Regions from separate parts of the Kosakonia oryzae genome, predicted to be linked through region 4. Evidence: predicted binding sites of a transcription regulator. Region 4 holds the regulator's gene; each other region holds the start of a gene.
The links. The regulator CRP, encoded in region 4, controls carbon source genes, mostly activating them, when cyclic AMP is high. The targets are predictions, from matches to a motif close to ATGTGANNNNNNTCACAT.
Positions count from the first base shown of each region.

Region 1 (4,877 bases), 280 kb from region 4:
CCTGCGGGCCACCAAGCAGCTTATCACCGGAGAAGCTCACCAGGCTGACGCCTGCAGCGATCAGCGCCTGCGGCATCGGCTCTTTTGGCAGGCCGTAGCGGCTTAAATCCACCAGCGAGCCGCTACCCAGATCGACAATCACCGGCAGACCGGCCGCTTCGGCAAGCGTCACCAGCTCCTCTTCGTCCACCGCGGCGGTAAAACCATCAATATGATAATTGCTGGTATGCACTTTCATCAGCAGCGCCGTGTTGTCGTTGATCGCCTGACGGTAATCTTTAGCATGCGTGCGGTTAGTGGTTCCCACTTCATGCAGCACGCAGCCCGCCTGGCGCATCACATCAGGAATGCGGAACGCACCGCCAATCTCCACCAGCTCACCGCGCGACACCACCACTTCACGCCCTGCCGCCGTGGCTGCCAGCATCAGCAACACGGCGGCAGCGTTGTTATTGACGATGCAGGCATCTTCCGCGCCGGTTAGCTGGCAGAGTAAATCCGCCAGTGCGCGATCGCGGTGACCACGTCCGGCGCCGTCGAGATCGTATTCCAGCGTCACTGCAGAACCCATGACCGCCGCAACGGCATCGACCGCTGCCTGCGGCTGCACCGCGCGGCCTAAGTTGGTATGCAGTACGGTGCCGCTCAGATTAAACACCGGGCGTAGTGCGCTGGCGCTGCTCTGTTCCAGCCGCTTTTGCGTTTCACTGGCCCAGGCATCGCACCAGTCGGGTAATGTCTGCTGCTGACGGATTTGCTCACGCGCTTCATCCTGTAGCTGGTGCAGCATCTGCGTTACGCGGCTGTGGCCGAAAAGGGTTAATAAAGTGGCGAACGCCTCGTCACGTAACAGGCGATCGGTCGATGGGATCTGGCTGTAAAGAGTTGTCATGAAAAGGCCTGGCTATGAGTTGCCCCCTCCCGTCAGGGGGATTGACGTGAGGGGATTGTACAGCGACTTTGCTCAGGCCGACACCATGCTTATCAGGCCCTTGGCGGCTCCGTACGGGCGAAACTCTCGCGCTGGAAAAGGTTCTCGACCAGCTTCACCAGCAGCGGGCGATTCACGCACCAGCCCGGCGAGACGTGGCGGAAGTTGAGGTAGCCAATCGCGCAGGCGATAGCAATGGTCGCCAGATTCAGCGTATCCACGCTGAGCGTTCCCTCTTGCAGGTAGCGTTCCAGCGTATCCAGACCCTGCGAAACTTTCTCCCGTTGGCGCAGCAGCTCGCTTTCCGATTGCTGCTCAACCGGGCGCGCCAGTTCACGCACCGAGACCAGCGCAGCATCCATAATGCCGTCGGCCAGCGCTTCCAGCTGGCGGATTTTCAGCGCAGCCACAGGCTCCGTCGGCAATAACGCCGGTGCGATAGCCAGTAACTCAATGTATTGCGCGATGATCGGCGAGTCGAACCAGACTTCACCCTCATCCGTAATCAGCGCGGGAACCTTACCGAGCGGGTTGTATTGCGCCACGCCGTTGATCGCGTTGTAGGGCTGCTCGTTGATAAATTCAAAGGTGATCCCCTTTTCCAGCAGCATCACGGAGATTTTGCGGACAAAAGGGCTGGTGTAGCTGCCGATAAGTTTCATTTTTGGGTCCTTTTTTGCCAACAAAAAGTTAATTATGTACTAGTCGTCGTAAATTGTTTCATCAATATGAAAACTTCCGATACTAGATTAAGCCTCGTCAGACTACGTGAAAGGAAGTTACAGGTTGTCCTGAGTGTAAAAAATACAGTTTGCTGGCGATCACACTCGGAAAACTCCTGGCACAAATATCTTGTGATTTGGATCACAAATAAATAACAAAGTCGCGCCAACCTTTTGTGAATTCGATCACATTTAATCCCCTTCAGCGTTCAGTTTTTATCCTTTGTTCTTTTTTTACACTAATTTTTTGTGATCAGAATCACGCTAATTGGCGGGGTATCCCCCTCATTAGTGTGATCAATATCACGTTAAAGGCCATCGTCTGGACAGTTACGCAATTCGGTGCGAGATTTCGCCTCACAGATAACCCAGGTCCGGCTACCTCTGCCGCCACGTTAACAACAAAACCTCGGGCTTCCGGCCTGTGCGATAGTAAACATAAGAAGGGGTGTTTTATGTCATCCGATATCAAGATCAAGGTGCAAAGCTTTGGTCGCTTTCTCAGCAATATGGTGATGCCCAACATCGGCGCGTTTATCGCGTGGGGTATCATTACCGCATTGTTTATTCCTACAGGGTGGTTACCAAACGAGACGCTGGCGAAACTCGTCGGCCCTATGATTACGTATTTGCTGCCGCTGCTCATCGGTTTCACCGGTGGTCGTCTGGTTGGCGGCGATCGCGGCGGCGTGGTGGGTGCTATCACCACAATGGGGGTTATCGTCGGTGCGGATATGCCGATGTTCCTCGGCGCGATGATTGCCGGCCCGCTGGGCGGCTACTGCATCAAGAAATTTGACGCCGCTGTAGACGGCAAGATCAAATCCGGTTTCGAAATGCTGGTGAATAACTTCTCCGCTGGCATCATCGGTATGATCCTCGCCATTCTGGCGTTCCTGGGCATCGGCCCGGCCGTTGAAGTGCTGTCCAAAGCGTTGGCTGCGGGCGTTAACTTCATGGTTGTGCATGACATGCTGCCGCTGGCGTCTATCTTTGTTGAACCGGCGAAAATCCTGTTCCTCAACAACGCCATCAACCACGGTATCTTCTCACCGCTGGGTATTCAGCAGTCTCATGAACTCGGCAAGTCCATCTTCTTCCTGATCGAAGCAAACCCGGGTCCGGGGATGGGCGTACTGCTGGCGTATATGTTCTTCGGTCGCGGCAGCGCGAAACAGTCTGCGGGCGGCGCGGCAATCATCCACTTCCTGGGTGGTATCCACGAAATTTACTTCCCGTATGTGCTGATGAACCCACGCCTGCTGCTGGCGGTGATCCTCGGCGGTATGACTGGCGTGTTTACGCTGAGCGTGCTGAACGGCGGTCTGGTTTCTCCGGCTTCTCCGGGTTCCATCCTGGCAGTGCTGGCGATGACGCCGAAAGGCGCCTACTTCGCTAACATCACGGCGATTCTGGCTGCGCTGGTTGTCTCCTTCGTTATCTCTTCTATCCTGCTGAAAACCAGCAAAGTGAAAGAAGAAGATGAAGATATTGAAGCCGCTACCCGTCGCGTACAGGACATGAAAGCTGAGTCCAAAGGCGCAACGCCGCTGTCGGCTGGCGATGTCACCAACGACCTGAGCCACGTACGTAAAATCATCGTAGCCTGTGATGCCGGTATGGGCTCCAGCGCCATGGGCGCAGGCGTACTGCGTAAGAAAGTCCAGGATGCTGGCCTGACCAACATCTCAGTGACCAACAGCGCAATTAACAGCCTGCCGCCGGATGTCGACCTGGTGATCACGCACCGCGATCTGACCGAGCGTGCTATGCGCCAGGTACCGCAGGCGCAGCATATTTCGCTGACCAACTTCCTGGACAGCGGCCTGTACACCAGCCTGACTGAACGTCTGGTTGCCGCGCAGCGCCACACGGACAACGAAGTAAAGGTGACGACCAGCCTGAAAGACAGCTTTGATGAGACCAACAGCAATCTGTTCAAGCTGGGCGCAGAGAACATCTTCCTTGGTCTCAGCGCGAATACCAAAGAAGAAGCGATTCGTTTTGCCGGTGAGCAACTGGTGAAAGGCGGCTATGTTGAGCCGGAATACGTGCAAGCGATGCTGGATCGTGAAAAACTGACCCCGACCTATCTGGGTGAGTCGATCGCCGTTCCGCATGGTACGGTGGAAGCCAAAGACCGCGTACTGAAAACCGGCGTGGTGTTCTGCCAGTATCCGCAAGGTGTACGCTTCGGCGAAGAAGAAGGTGACATTGCCCGTCTGGTCATCGGTATCGCCGCGCGTAACAACGAGCATATCCAGGTGATCACCAGCCTGACCAATGCCCTGGATGATGAGACGGTCATTGAACGTCTGGCTCAGACTTCCAGCGTTGAAGAAGTGCTGGCGTTGCTGAACAAGTAATCCCCGAAGCCCGGTGGCAAAATGCTTACCGGGCTTTTGTTCTCTCCCTTCGGGGAGAGGGTCAGGGTGAGGAGAACAGTATGTGGTTCTTCACCCAGGCCCTCTCGGGTAAAACATTTATGAAGGTTAATTCTATGAAAGCATTACATTTTGGCGCAGGTAATATCGGACGTGGCTTCATCGGCAAACTGCTTGCCGACGCGGGGATTGAACTGACATTCGCCGATGTGAATCAGGTGGTGCTCGACGCCCTGAATGCCCGTCATAGCTATCAGGTTCACGTTGTGGGAGAAAAACAGCAGATTGATACCGTTTCCGGCGTCAACGCTGTCAGCAGCATCGGTGATGAAGTAATTGACCTGATAGCGCACGTCGATCTGGTTACCACTGCCGTGGGACCGGTTGTGCTGGAGCGTATCGCTCCGGCGATCGCCAAAGGTCTGGCGAAGCGCAAAGCGCAGGGCGTCAACACACCGCTAAACATTATTGCCTGTGAAAACATGGTACGCGGCACCACCCAACTGAAAGGCCATGTGATCGCCGCGCTGGCCGATGCCGATCAAGCGTGGGTAGAAGAGCATGTCGGCTTTGTCGATTCGGCCGTTGACCGCATCGTTCCACCAGCGGAATCCGCAACCAACGACCCGCTGGAAGTGACCGTGGAAACCTTCAGCGAGTGGATTGTTGATAAAACCCAGTTCAAAGGCGCGCTGCCAGCCATTGCAGGCATGGAGTTAACCGATAACCTGATGGCATTTGTTGAGCGTAAGCTCTTCACGCTGAATACCGGGCATGCTATAACCGCGTACCTTGGAAAACAGACCGGCCATCAGACCATTCGCGATGCCATCCTCGACG
Region 1 covers NZ_CP014007.2:135,092-139,968, reverse strand. The annotation lists gene selA (L-seryl-tRNA(Sec) selenium transferase) at 1-892, opposite strand, end outside; gene AWR26_RS00675 (glutathione S-transferase) at 985-1,593, opposite strand; gene AWR26_RS00670 (PTS mannitol transporter subunit IICBA) at 2,109-4,019, shown strand; gene mtlD (mannitol-1-phosphate 5-dehydrogenase) at 4,154-4,877, shown strand, end outside.
Region 1: the regulator CRP is predicted to act here: its motif matches at 1,945-1,962, upstream of AWR26_RS00670 (PTS mannitol transporter subunit IICBA).

Region 2 (4,877 bases), 1.7 Mb from region 4:
GCTCACTTACCGCATCGACGCCGTTAATACCAATACCGATGACATCCGGCGCTTTAAAGCCCTGGCCTTCTGTCGCACGTACGCCACCCAGCACAGTGTTGTCATTCATGCCCAGCACCAGCCAGTGTTTCACTTCCGGATGCTGTACCAGCAGGGAGTTACCGGCATCAAATGCACCGGGGATATCGTTAGATTTGGTCGGCACCTGGTAGATCTGTTTTTCCGGGAAACCGGCTTTTTTCAGCGCGTCCATAGAACCGGTCGTGCGGCGGCGAGCGGTATCCAGCTCGTTCGCGGTAATCGCCATGACGCCCGTCTCTTTCACATTCCAGCCGCGTTTTTGCATCTCTTTATAGAGCTCTTCACCCTGACGCGCGCCGATTTCGCTCGCTGCCATCATCACCAGCGGCACCGAGGTCATCGGTTCGCCTTTGGCGTTGACGAACTGGTCATCCACCGCAATGACTTTCATGTCATAACCCCGCGCTTTGGCGACAATCGCCGAGCCAAGTTTGGGATCCGGAGTACAAATAACAAATCCTTTTGCGCCGCTGGCCGCCAGGCTATCAATGGCGTTCAGCGTTTTTTCGCCATCAGGGACGGCGATTTTAATCACTTCAAAACCTAAATCTTTGCCCGCCTTGTCGGCAAACTTCCATTCAGTCTGAAACCAGGGTTCTTCCGGCTGTTTAACCAGAAATCCGAGCTTCATCGTTTCAGCGATAGCGGATTGTGACATAACGGCAGCCAGACCGATGGCCGCCAACGCTTTAGTGAATTTGTGCATGGTAAACTCCAGCTTTAGCTTTCTTTTATGTAGGGAAAAAGAATTACCGGTTCATTTAAAAGTTAATAAAACAAGGCATTAGAGTCCGCACACCCCTGGACACCTGTGCTGGAAGTAGTTTTAGCGGGAAATTGATTCTCCATAGGAGAGCGGCATCACACCGCAGAATTACAGTAATTCTGTACATAAATTCAGCGATATAGCACATAAAAACAGGCGATTTTGTCAGACAAATAGAAAGGGTAAAAGCAGGATAATCCATAACATCAGCCAGCTTATCCTTGTCCCGGATGCAGGGCGCATCCGGGCAGAAAAATTACCAGCTATAGTAGATATGATCGGCCTGATTGCGCGCCGCAGTGTCGTCCCCCTGCAAACGCGCGGCAATCGTCAGCGCAAAATCGAAAGCCAGCCCGAGACCTTTGCCGCTAATCAGGTTGCCATCTTCCACCACTGGCGCGTCAACATACTCACCATCATGGACTGTTTCGTACAGATCGCCGGAGCAGACATAGCGGCGGCCCTTCAGCAAGCCGTTGCCGCCCAGCACGCGCGCAGCAGCGGAACAGATAGGGCAAATTAACTTGCCGGCAGTGTCGTGCTGTTCAACAAATTGCACCACCGCCTGGCTGGTGGCCCGATTCGCGCTGCCCTGCGGCCCGCCGGGTAAGACGATGGCGTCATACAGCGTAGCCTGACGCTCAACCAGTGTGCTGTCTGCAACCATCGGAATAGCGTGATAACTGACCACCGCGCGGGACTCCGCGCAGGCCAGTGTTTCGACTTCAATATTTAAGCGACGCAGGATATCAATGGTGATAATCGCTTCTGCTTCTTCGAAACCGGGCGCCAACAACACCGCCACTTTTTTCATGTCCGACTCCTTACGTTGAAGGTGGGTTGATTAAAGTGGGGTTATTGTTGATCAAAACAGCGTTTCAAAATTCCCGCTGCGTCACATCCCTGCCAGGCAGAGTACTCAGTGAGCTTCACCCTGAGGGGTAAATTTCAGTTCAATTAAGGCGATAGCTTTCTGGATTGCACGGCGGGTAACCGGGTCGGTCGCTGCCGGGTGGGTAGTAAAATCGATGCTCTTAAGCTGGTGAGACATTTTCTCACGCACTTCAACCGGCGCGATGACGTCGATAACGTCGAGGATCTGTTTGATGACGAGCTGACAGGCAACGATATCGGATACCAGTTCCTGGTCGGCGGAGAGATTCTGTGACATAGGCGCTCCTTTAATAAAGTGCGCCATAGTAGCGGGAATTCATGCGTATGAGTAGGCCTGACCGCCGGACGACGGGCATAAAAAAACCTGCTTCAGCAGGTTTTTTTATCATCAGAACATAGCGCCTGGCGGTACGTCTTTGAAAGTTTTGCAGTAGGTTTCAAACATGTGCTTCAGAATCTTACGCAGTTTCATTTTTTGCTCCGGCGATTTGTTATGCAGGTGTTACGTCTCAATGCGTACATAATATGACCCCCATCACAAAAATCAATCGTCATGTGATAGAAATCACGTTTCAAAAAATAAAAGCAGCGTAGCTTTGTTAAAAATTTAATTATAAATCCTGCGGTTAGCGTGCTAAAAATTTTTTTAGCATTCTCAATTATTTTTGCAGATGGCAGACCCACAATGAGTGAAAGCACCCTTTTGCGGAAGACTGGAGGTCTTTCTCCCGCTGCGCTACTGGTAGCCGGCGCTTTCTTTATGGAGTTTATCGACGGCACGGTAATCGCTACCGCTCTGCCAGATATGGCAAAAACGTTTGGTGTCGAAGCCGTTGCGCTAAACATCGGTATCAGTGCTTATTTAATTACCCTTGCTGTGCTGATCCCGGCCAGCGGCTGGATCGCCGATCGCTTTGGCGCGCGCAATGTCTTTTCGCTGGCGCTGGCTATCTTCACCATTGCGTCAATATTGTGTGGACTGTCGACCAGCGTAGAGATGTTTGTCAGCATGCGTATTTTGCAGGGCATAGGCGGCGCATTGATGGTGCCGGTTGGGCGCCTCGCCGTACTGCGCACCACGCCAAAACATCAGCTTATTACCGCCATCGCCACGCTCACCTGGCCCGCGCTGGTCGCGCCGATCATCGGCCCGCCGCTGGGCGGATTTATCACGCATTACGCTGACTGGCGTTGGATCTTCTTTATTAATGTGCCGCTGGGAATTATGGCGATTTTGCTGGCGTTGCGCATCATTCCCAATATTCGTGAAGAGGAGCGGCGCCCGTTCGATTTGCCGGGGTTTATCGCCACGTCTGTGGCGATGGTCAGCCTGGTTTATGCCATGGAGGATTTAGGCGCAGAGCAGCCGCAAGGCGTGCTGACCGGCGGATTGCTGGTTCTGGGCGGTTTAACGCTGGCCTTTACCTTGCGCCATTTCCGGCGTGCGCAATGGCCGATGATCCGGCTGGATGCGCTGCAGGTGCCGACATTTCGCGTGACGATGTACGGCGGCTCGCTGTTTCGCGCATCAATAAGCGCCGTCCCTTTTCTGCTGCCGCTGCTGTTTCAGGTCGGTTTTGGTATGGATCCGTTCCACGCCGGGCTGCTGGTGCTGGCAGTATTTGCCGGTAACCTGACGATCAAACCCGCCACGACACCGCTGATTCGCTGGCTGGGCTTTAAAAAATTGCTGCTGATTAACGGCACGCTGAATGTGCTGGCGCTGCTGGCCTGCGCATTTCTTACCTCAGCAACGCCTGGCTGGCTCACCTTTGTGGTGCTGTTCCTGGGCGGCGTCTTCCGTTCGGTACAGTTTACCGGCGTCAGCACCCTCGCCTTTGCCGATGTTCCGTCGCCACAAATGAGTTATGCCAATACGCTGTTCAGTACCGCCACGCAACTGGCTGTCGGCCTGGGTATCACGCTTGGTGCGATTGGTATTCGTATTGGTGAACATGTCAGTGAGTGGCTGCATATCACTGGCGTTGAAGGGATCAGTTTCCGGCTGGCGTTTGTGTTTATCGCGCTGATTTGCCTGGTTGGCCTGTTTGATACGTTGCGCCTGACCAAAGATGCCGGAAGCGCCGTATCGCAGAAGAAAAAAGCGTAAAGAGAGCGCCGCAACCCGTCCAGCTGCGGCGGTTTTTTATCAGGCCAGCACTTCGCGAACGAACGCTTCAATCTCTTTGTTCTGGCAGTGTTCAAAGAAGCACTGCTGGAAGCGCTCGCCGGAGACGGCCGTTTTCACCAGTTCACGGTCAATAGCGCGCAGGGAATCAAGGTAATTGTCTTTCACCACTGCAGCTTTTACCTGGTTCAGGATCCCGGCATTACGCACCTGCGGCTCTTTACGCTCCGGCGGATAACCTTCGCCTTTACGACCGGTAAAGGCTTTTTCAAAAATAAAGCGCACGTTCAGTTCCGCGCCCCAGCCAAAACCTTTCGCAAACGGCAGCGATAACGCATTACCGTTGTTGATCTGGGCAAAGAGGAACGCATCTGCTGGATCAATACAGTAGCCGCACACTACGCCCGGATGAATGTTCAGCGACATCAGCGCGCCCTGCCCGGTACCGCAGCCGGTGACGACAAAATCCACCGCTTTCGCGTTCAGCAGAATACTTGCCATAATGCCCAGGTGGATGTAGGTCAGATGATGGTCATTCTCGTCGCTCATGCCGACGTTAAACACCGGGAAATCTTTTTCATCGGCAACGGCTTTCAGCTCTTTCAGAATGATGGCGTTTTTAGCCGCCTGACTGTTTTCCATCATCAGTGCAATTTTCATTTTTGATCTCCTGTGAACGTGCTTCAGATAGCAAAGGTTGGATAAACCATACTATCTGGCAAACATACTTTCAAATTTAATGAAAAATTGTTTTAAAAATCAAAAGCAGGTTCACAGTTTTGCCTCACTCCCTCGTTATTTCGCCGTCGCGATTAGTAGCGCCAGTTCCACGGGTTATTCTGCCGATTGCCCTCTGAGCCGCACGTTAAGATGAGAACATGCCAAAATGAATCAGAGTGATTTCATGAAGAAAATTTTTGTTGCCGCCTCGCTGCTGCTGCTTGCTGGCTGTACTCTCACTAAAGAGGCGGAAGTCAGCAGCGTGGATACCACCAGTGGTCTGGTGCG
Region 2 covers NZ_CP014007.2:2,130,727-2,135,603, reverse strand. The annotation lists gene AWR26_RS10245 (arabinose ABC transporter substrate-binding protein) at 1-787, opposite strand, end outside; gene AWR26_RS10240 (DJ-1 family glyoxalase III) at 1,104-1,661, opposite strand; gene AWR26_RS10235 (DUF2766 family protein) at 1,767-2,018, opposite strand; gene azuC (stress response protein AzuC) at 2,130-2,213, opposite strand; gene AWR26_RS10225 (MFS transporter) at 2,427-3,851, shown strand; gene AWR26_RS10220 (RpiB/LacA/LacB family sugar-phosphate isomerase) at 3,891-4,529, opposite strand; gene yecR (YecR family lipoprotein) at 4,774-4,877, shown strand, end outside.
Region 2: the regulator CRP is predicted to act here: its motif matches at 2,295-2,312, upstream of azuC (stress response protein AzuC).

Region 3 (4,877 bases), 1.3 Mb from region 4:
CAGCCAGAACGACAGCATCAGGCAGCCCATGGCGACCAGCGAACAGGCATCGAACGCGCGGTTATTGGTTAGCGCCACCAGCCAAAGCAGGGCGCGGTTTTCTACCAGCCCACGGTTGAAGAAGTGAAAAATGGCTGAGTCCAGCGGAAACCAAAAACCATGATTTACAGGCAGATACCAGCACATAAATAACGCCAGCCCAGCGGCATTCAGCAAAATAATCAGGGGCAGATGAGTTTTCATTACTTAAGGATTCTTAATAAACACAAGGGGGGAACGTTAGTGTTCCGGACTTAAACGAAGCTTCAACAAAGCGGACTGAAGCGTGTTCCAGTCGGCTTCTGAGGCAGTGATTAGCTCAATTCGACTATCCGGCGGCGCAACATTCTGCGTTTCGAGATGAAAATCCTCTCCCTGACGATTCACCCGCAGCAGGCCTTCCGGAATGCGCATAACGCCTTTGACACGCTCAACTGGGGCACGACGCACCCATTCAAGCAGGCCAATGGTGTCAAACACCGTCTCTTCATCAAAAATCCAGCCGCATGCCTGATGACCCTGGCCGCTGTTCAGACTGCGACGCCAGCGTTGATGCGCTGGCAGGCTCAGCGCCGCAAGACCTTTCCGCTCGCCGTGCGTGTGGTCATGCGCGGCACTGGAAGGGAGTTCCCGCAGATTACGGCGCGGGCGATCGAGCAACGCGCCATCAATCGCGCCCTGGGTGACGCTGACCCGTAGACGCTCGCCGCCAAAGCGGGACCACCATGCTTCCAGCGCTTGCTGGCTCTCTACGGTTGCACGATCCTGTTTATTAGCGACTATGATGTCGGCCGCCGCCAGTTGATCGCGGAAATTGTCATTAGTGAGCGCTTTCTCATCCAGCAACTGACGGGGATCAAGCAAACAGAGGGTGGCGCGCAGATCGATCCATGGTTCGTAGACCGGGTCCGTCAACATATTGAGGATCTGTTTCGGGTGGCCGAGCCCGGTCGGTTCAATCAACAGACGGTCGGGCTTGCCCTGGCGCAGCAGGGTGTTCAACCCCACCTGCATCGGCAGACCATTTACGCAGCACATGCAACCACCGGGGATCTCTTTAAGCAGTGCGCCGCTGTCGGCAAGCAATGCGCCGTCGATACCGACTTCGCCAAATTCATTCACCAGCACTGCCCATTTCTCCTGCGGATCTTTATTCGCCAGCAGGTGCAAAATAGAGGTGGTTTTGCCGCTTCCGAGAAAGCCGGTAATGAGATTGGTTCTGGTCACAAAAGCTCCTGTCGTCAATAAAACGTAGGTGATCTGTGATCCTGGCGAAAAAAATGAGAAAAGAGAAGGGCGCGGATGGTGTTAAATGCGAACCATCCGCGTAAACCGCAGCAATTGCTAAGCGCTGAGTACGCGTTTTACCGCGTCGTGTGCACCATAGGCGGCAATGTTTTGCCAAGCGTCGCCAACGGCATCGACAAACAGCGGATTAAGCGGCAGATCGTTACCGAATATCTCCTTCAGCGCCAGCAGCGCAGTCACGCGCTCAGCTTCGTTACTGGTTTCGACAATGGCGTGAATTTTGTCTGCCAGCGGATCGCGAACATCAATAGGCTGCCCGGCATCATCTACACCGCTGACATAACGCATCCAGCCGGCAATGCCCAGCGCCAGTAGCGGCCAGCGACTTTCCCGCTGTAAATGGACGCGAACGCTATCGAGCATGCGCTGCGGTAGTTTTTGGCTGCCATCCATGGCGATTTGCCAGGTGCGGTGTTTCAACGCCGGGTTAGCGAAGCGTTCAAGCAGGCTGTCAGCATAAGCTGTAAGATCGACACCGGTGATACGCAGGGTTGGCGCTTGCTCATCCAGCATCAGACGACGCGCAGCTTCGCGGAATGCTTCATCCTGCATGCAGTCATTAATATGCGCAAAACCGGCCAGATACCCCAGATAAGCAAGGAAAGAGTGGCTGCCGTTAAGCATTCGAAGTTTCATCTGTTCCCACGGCTGCACATCCTGCACCAGTTGTACGCCTGCGACTTCCCACTGCGGACGCCCGGCGACGAAATTATCTTCAATTACCCACTGGATAAACGGCTCGCAGCTGATGGCGCAGGGGTCGAAAACGCCCAGAACATCGCTGATTTCCGCCAGCGATTCGTCTGTTGCTGCCGGTACAATGCGATCGACCATTGTGGCCGGAAAACTGACATTCTCCGCGATCCAGTGCGCCAGTTCCGGTGAACGGGTTTTTGCCATGCCCAACACCGCATTTTTCACAATGTGACCGTTATCGGGAATGTTATCGCAGGAGAGTACAGTAAATGGCGGCAGCCCGCGCTCGCGGCGGCGATACAATGCTTCAACCAGAATGCCCGGCGCCGAGTGCGGCTCGTGTGGATACTGAAGATCATGTTCAATACGTGGCTGGCGCAGATCCAACTGGCCGCTGGCCGGGTCGATACAGTAGCCTTTTTCGGTAATCGTCAGCGAAACAATCGCCACCTGCGGTTCACAAAATTTCTCAATGATGGCTGGCAGGGAATCGAGCTTTGCATTCAGGCACTCGTTGACTGCGCCGACAATAATCGGCTGATTGCCGGTTGCGCCTTTCTCCAGCACGGTATACAGATGATCCTGCTCGCGCAGTTGCGACATCAGTACATCACCGCTGAATAAGCTGATTTCACAAATCCCCCAGTCGCCGCCCTGCGCATTCAGCACCCGGTCGGTCAATAGCGCCTGATGCGCGCGATGAAACGCGCCAAAACCGAAATGCACGATGCGCGAGCGCAGCTGTGCGCGATCATACTGAGGTTGCTGTACCGTGGCGGGAAGCGATGCGGAAGCAATAGTCTTCATCTGTATACACCTGATTAACCAATAATTAACAACAGCAGTGTAAAGTTATATGACAGCAAAAAAAATTGGTATGCCTTAAATATCCGGGGAATGTGAGCTGGATCAATCATTGCTGTGGGAATATTTGACCATTCCGGCTAAGCATGTATGGTAGTCGTCATGCAATGATGTGTATTGGTATAACAACTTTAGAGGGTAAGGCGATGGAACAAACCTGGCGTTGGTACGGACCGAACGATCCGGTATCTCTTGACGATGTGCGGCAGGCAGGTGCAACCGGCGTGGTCACTGCGCTGCACCATATTCCGAATGGCCAGGTGTGGCCAGTTGAGGAGATTAAGGCGCGTCAGGCGTTACTGGCGGAAAAAGGGCTGACCTGGTCGGTGGTGGAAAGCATCCCGGTACATGAAGATATCAAAACTCATTCCGGCCAGTATGAAACCTGGATCGCCAATTACCAGCAGAGTATCCGTAACCTGGCAACCTGCGGTATCGATACGGTCTGCTACAACTTTATGCCGATCCTCGACTGGACGCGTACCGATCTCGAATATCAATTGCCGGACGGTTCCAAAGCGCTGCGTTTCGACCAGATCGCCTTCGCTGCTTTTGAACTGCATATCCTCAAACGCCCAGGCGCGGAAGCGGACTACAGCGAAGAAGAGCAGCGCCAGGCGCAGGCTTACTTCAACGCGATGAGCGAAGCGGAAGTCGAAAAGCTGACACGCAATATCATCGCCGGTCTGCCGGGCGCTGAAGAGGGTTATACGCTGGATCAGTTCCGCGCGCGTCTGGCGGAATATGATGGTATCGATAAAGCGCAACTGCGTGAAAACATGGCTTATTTCCTGCGCGCTATTGTACCGGTTGCTCAGGAAGTGGGCGTACGTCTGGCGGTTCACCCGGACGATCCGCCGCGTCCAATCCTCGGCCTGCCGCGTATCGTTTCGACTATTGAAGATATGCAGTGGCTGAAAGAAGCTGTCGACAGCATCAATAACGGTTTCACTATGTGTACCGGTTCATACGGTGTGCGTGCTGATAACGACCTGGTGCGGATGATTGAAACCTTCGGCGATCGCATCCACTTTACGCACCTGCGCGCAACGTGCCGCGAAGATAACCCGAAAACCTTCCACGAAGCTGCGCATTTGCAGGGCGATGTGGATATGGTCTCGGTTGTGGCCGCGATTCTGACTGAAGAGCAGCGCCGCAAGAAAGCAGGCGATCTGCGCCCGATCCCGTTCCGCCCGGATCATGGTCACCAGATGCTGGACGATCTGCGTAAGAAAACCAATCCGGGTTACTCGGCGATTGGTCGTCTGAAAGGGATGGCGGAAGTGCGCGGTGTTGAGCTGGCGCTGAAGAAAACCCTGTTCCGCGATTTGCTGTAATGTGATGTAAAGCAAAGCGCCATCAGGCAAAAAAAAGCCACTTCAATGAAGTGGCTTTTTTCATGGCAACACGAGATCAGTCAGCGCGGCCCATGTAGCGGCGCTCTTCGATATGGATGCGGATCTTCTCACCGGTGGTGAGATATTCCGGCACCTGCACAACCAGACCTGTATTCAGGGTGGCGGGTTTGGTACGGGAGCTGGCAGAAGCACCTTTAATGCCCGGCGCCGTTTCCACGATTTCAAGATCGACAGTCTGCGGCAGTTCGAGCGCCAGCAACTGGCCATCCCACAGCAGAACCTGCATATCCGGCATGCCGCCTTCCGGAATAAACTGCAGCTCTTCTTCAATCTGATCTTTCGTGAAGGTATACGGCGTGTAATCTTCTTTATCCATGAACACGTATTCGTTGCCATCAATGTAAGAGAAGTCAACAAAGCGGCGGTTCAGGGTAACGGTATCGAGGATATCATCGCCTTTAAAACGCTCTTCCACTTTCAGCCCGGTACGGACATCGGAAAAACGCATCTTGTACAGCGTTGCTGCGCCACGGGCGCTCGGTGCCTGGATATCAATATCTTTCACAATCAGCAGTTTGCCGTTGTAATTCAGCACCATACCTTTTTTAATTT
Region 3 covers NZ_CP014007.2:1,766,340-1,771,216, forward strand. The annotation lists gene AWR26_RS08470 (phosphatase PAP2 family protein) at 1-243, opposite strand, end outside; gene AWR26_RS08475 (CobW family GTP-binding protein) at 280-1,266, opposite strand; gene AWR26_RS08480 (mannitol dehydrogenase family protein) at 1,384-2,850, opposite strand; gene uxuA (mannonate dehydratase) at 3,054-4,244, shown strand; gene yeiP (elongation factor P-like protein YeiP) at 4,321-4,877, opposite strand, start outside.
Region 3: the regulator CRP is predicted to act here: its motif matches at 2,941-2,958, upstream of AWR26_RS08480 (mannitol dehydrogenase family protein).

Region 4 (4,877 bases):
CGCAGAGGCGGGCGTAATGGTGCTGAACGCCGGTCCGGACGTCATGCGCTTTGCACCGTCGCTGGTTATTGACGAGCAGGATATTGATGAAGGGATGCGCCGCTTTGCCAGCGCAGTCGAGAAAGTGGTTAATGGTTAAGACGTCGGCTTAGCCAAATGCCGTGATGCGGGCGCTGACGCCATGCCACTGACGAAATGGTGTGCATGGTGTTCAGATGCCCGATAACCCGTTGTAAATGCTGTTCAAGCGTGCTCATTGGCCCGTGGGTCAGCGTTTCCGGCGCTTCCAGAATATTGACGTCACCGGACTCTCCCGGCCCGTCATACTCCAGCCGCTGCTGACAACGCTGCAGCGCAATTTCACAGGACTGCAAATAGCGCTGCGCCAGTTCCGGCGTCAGCATCGTATGCTCGCGCGCCAGCGTGGTCATCGCATTGATATGTTCGACAATAAATTGGCTGTGTGTGACCCACAACTTCATATCTTCCAGATAGCGGGTGTTAAAGCCGGGTTCCTGCATTGCCTGATTGAGCGAGTTAAAAAGTGCATTATGTGCCTGGTTGACGCGCATACGCTGCCAGGCGAGCGGTGTTGGCTGCGGGTCATCGCTGAGGATCAGGCGAATCGCCTGCTGATCTGTTTCCAGCGCGTCGTGGGCATTCTGACGCAGCAAGCCGCTTTGCCATTGCGGCCACAACCAGACCATACCGCCAAAGGCGATCAGGCAGCCAATTAAGGTATCGATTAGCCGCGCGACAATAAATTCTTCGCCATTTAAGGTCAGCAGTTGCAATGAGTACACCGCGGTAATGGTAAAACCGACCATCGCCCAGCCGTAACTTTTGCGGATAATCAGATAGCTGACCAGCGTAATCAATAACATGGCCGTCAGCGTAAAACCGAGCGGAACATGAAAGTGCAGCGTGATCCCGGCGATCACCAGCCCGGCAAGGGTTCCTGCCGCCCGGTGGACAATGCGCACGCGTGTCGCGCCATAACCATTTTGCGTGACAAACATAATCGTCATCATGATCCAGTAGGGCTTCGGCAGATGCAGGGCGCTGCCCATCAGGCTGGCAATACTGAGCATTACGCTGATGCGCGCCGCATTACGCAGCGCGGCAGATTTCAGGGATAAATAGCTTTTCAGCGCCGGGAGCAATGGCAATCGACGCTGCTTCTCCGCCATCAGATCGCGGATGTACAGAGGACGCTGCGTACGCAGTACGCGGGCGATGCGGCTAAAGTGCCAGGCGCAAAACTGGCCTACCGGATTATCCGGGTGCTGGCGGGCGATTTTTTCCAGCGCGCCGATTTGCTTCTCCATTGTGAAACGCGTCGGATAGCGATGGTAGAGAATGTCGTCCGCCAGCACGCGTAAACGGGCGGCGACGGTCTGCGCATTCCAGCGAATCACCTGCTCGGCGTGGGTTTGTTCAACCAGCTTTTGTACCTCTTCCGGCTGGTGCAGGCTGACGGAAATATGCTCTTGCAAATCCAGCGCGACCTGGAAAACGCGCAGCAGGCGTTTGTAGTCGTTATGCTGATTGGCCGCCAGCATATGCAGCTGTTGGTAGCACTGGCTAATCATATCCACCACTTTTTGCTGGCGTGCAAGCAGCGGCGGCAGGGCTTTTTCCGGATCGGCATGCTGCGTCAGCAGGCTGTATTTGGCTTCGCAATAATCAGCCAGTTGCCGGTAGAGCAAACTTAACGATTCGCGCAGTGGTTGTTCTCGCCACATCCAGAACCAGAACCAGTTAAACAGCCCGTACCATAGCGTGCCCAGCGTGTAGATCAGCAGTGGCTCCCACACCGGCATATTCCCGGCGAGGCTGAGCGTGAAGATGGCGGCAATCAGCGAGGCGGGCAATAAACGCCCGTGCAATGCGCTGATCTCGGCCGTGACGCCCAGTAGCAGAGTCAGCATGGTAAAGATCAGCGGCAGCGGAAGATCTTCCGCCAGCAACAATTGCACCGCCAGGCTGCTACCTGCAAACAGACAGCCGCCAATCATCAGGCGCTTAAAGAAGCGCTTATGCGGCGTGTCGAGACCGGCAATGTTGCAGCAAGCGGGAACGAGTGAGAAAAGCAGACCCTGTTGCAGATGGCCGACGAGCAGGCCAATCGCCACAGGCAGACATAACACCAGCGTTTGTCGCAGTGCGTAGTTGATTTCGGGGTGATAAATCAGCCTGCGCCACATGAGGAGAGAAAACGGCGCGCCGGGTAAACGATGCGCCGTTTTACGGATTAACGTGTTCCGTATACCACGATGGTTTTGCCGTGGGCGGAGATCAGGTTTTGATCTTCCAGCATTTTCAGGATGCGGCCGACAGTCTCACGGGAGCAACCAACGATTTGGCCAATCTCCTGGCGAGTGATTTTAATCTGCATGCCGTCCGGGTGAGTCATTGCGTCCGGCTGTTTTGCCAGATTAAGCAATGTCTGCGCGATACGGCCCGTTACGTCCAGGAACGCCAGGTTGCCGACTTTCTCCGAGGTCACCTGAAGGCGACGCGCCATCTGCGCGGAGAGACGCATCAGAATATCCGGGTTCACCTGGATAAGCTGACGGAATTTTTTGTAGGAAATTTCGGCGACTTCACAAGCGGTCTTGGCGCGTACCCAGGCACTGCGCTCCTGACCTTCTTCGAACAAGCCCAGTTCACCGATAAAATCACCCTGATTAAGGTAAGAGAGAATCATCTCTTTACCTTCCTCATCCTTGATTAGCACTGCCACTGAGCCTTTAACGATGTAATACAGCGTTTCCGCCTTTTCACCCTGGTGAATCAGCGTGCTCTTCGACGGGTACTTATGAATGTGGCAATGAGACAAGAACCATTCGAGAGTCGGGTCTGTTTGCGGTTTGCCAAGCACCATGCGCGGTTATCCTCTGTTATAAGCTGGCTCCGAAAGCGGGGATATAGGTTTCAGCCTGCTTGCGGGGTTGCAATCAAAGCTTCTCATGTCCTGAGAAGTGGGCCGTCAGCGTTATCTGCGGCCTCTAATCTACGATGTCATGCATACATGCGTAACATCCATTTATCTTTGTAGCATCCAGATTGTTTTAGCATAGGTTTTCACGCCTGTCTCCTGGTGTCTCGCTTCAGCATGACGCAGGTCGCCTTCCGTTGCGAGTTTTGTTATGTACGCGTAATCTGTGGAGAAAATTACTACTCCGGAGTGTATAAAATGCAGGCACGTGTGAAATGGGTTGAAGGGTTGACCTTCCTGGGTGAGTCCGCATCTGGCCACCAAATTCTGATGGACGGTAATTCCGGGGATAAAGCGCCAAGCCCGATGGAGATGGTGCTGATGGCGGCGGGCGGTTGCAGTGCAATCGACGTCGTTTCCATCCTGCAGAAAGGGCGCCACGACGTGACCGACTGCGAAGTGAAGCTGACTTCCGAGCGCCGTGAAGAGGCACCGCGTCTGTTTACGCACATCAATCTGCACTTTATCGTCACCGGTAAGGCGCTGAAAGACGCGGCGGTTTCCCGCGCGGTGGATCTGTCGGCGGAAAAATATTGCTCCGTAGCGCTGATGCTGGAGAAGGCCGTGAAGATCACTCACTCCTACGAGGTTATCGAAGCCTGATGCCCTGGCCCGGCGCCAGGCTTGCCGGGCTACTTAATCTTTTTCCCTTCCATCAGCCGTTGCACCAGCGGCGTCATAATCAATTCCATCGCCAGCCCCATCTTGCCGCCCGGTACCACCAGCGTATCCATATGGGAAATAAACGAACCCTGCAGCATCGCCAACAGCCACGGGTAATCAATGCCCTGCAAATTCTGGAAGTGAATGACTACAAAGCTTTCATCCAGCGACGGAATGCCTTTTGCGGCAAATGGGTTAGAAGTATCGACCGTCGGCACGCGCTGGAAGTTGATGTGCGTGCGGGAAAACTGCGGGGTGATAAAGTTGATGTAATCTTCCATCGAGCGAACCACCGAATCCATCACCGCTTCACGGGAGTGCCCACGTTCGCTGGTGTCGCGAATCAGTTTCTGGATCCACTCCAGGTTGACGATCGGCACCACGCCAACCAGTAAATCAACGTGCCGCGCCACGTCATTTTGCGGTGTCACTACGCCGCCGTGCAGCCCTTCGTAAAACAGCACGTCGGTGGGTTCCGGCAGCGGTTGCCAGGGCGTAAACGTGCCCGGAACCTGATTCCACGGCACCGCTTCATCGTAGGTATGCAGATATTTACGCGTTTGCCCGGTTCCGCTCTGGCCATATTCGCTAAAGGTCTGTTCGAGCAGGCCAAAGTCATTGGCATCCGGGCCAAAGTAACTGATATGCCGCCCAAGATCGCGGGCTTTGCGGATCGCCATATCCATTTCCGGACGGGTAAAGCGATGGAAGCTGTCACCTTCCACTTCTGCGGCATGCATGTTGAGCTGGGCGAAGATTTTACGGAAGGCGACGCTGGTCGTGGTGGTTCCCGCGCCGCTGGAGCCAGTAACGGCGATGACCGGATGTTTGGCGGACATAGCAACTCCCTGAATAAAACTGTGTTTGCAGTATAGTCAGCCGCCATCTACCCGGTTAATTGTGGAACTGCCCACGCGGCATAATATTTACCGTCTCGTGCAGTTCCGACCACACCAGTACAGCTTCACCGCGTTGCAGTTGACGTTTAACGTCAGCGACCTTTTGTTCTAGCGAACGTTCATGTTCACCATAATCGGTGCCTTCGCGCAAGACAAAGCTCTCAATCAGATTGTTCAGCGTGTCGGCGTCAATCTCTTGCCAGGGAATAATCATGATGTTCTCAGCCAGGTGGAAAGCCAATCCGGAATGCGCTTTTCCAGCCACATTTCTGGTCGGCGCAGCGTACCGCCGACAAACCCGACATGACCGCCGT
Region 4 covers NZ_CP014007.2:417,885-422,761, forward strand. The annotation lists gene argD (bifunctional acetylornithine/succinyldiaminopimelate transaminase) at 1-139, shown strand, start outside; gene AWR26_RS01890 (YccS/YhfK family putative transporter) at 129-2,207, opposite strand; gene crp (cAMP-activated global transcriptional regulator CRP) at 2,255-2,887, opposite strand; gene AWR26_RS01900 (OsmC family protein) at 3,200-3,604, shown strand; gene AWR26_RS01905 (phosphoribulokinase) at 3,634-4,503, opposite strand; gene AWR26_RS01910 (YheU family protein) at 4,559-4,777, opposite strand; gene AWR26_RS01915 (hydrolase) at 4,774-4,877, opposite strand, start outside.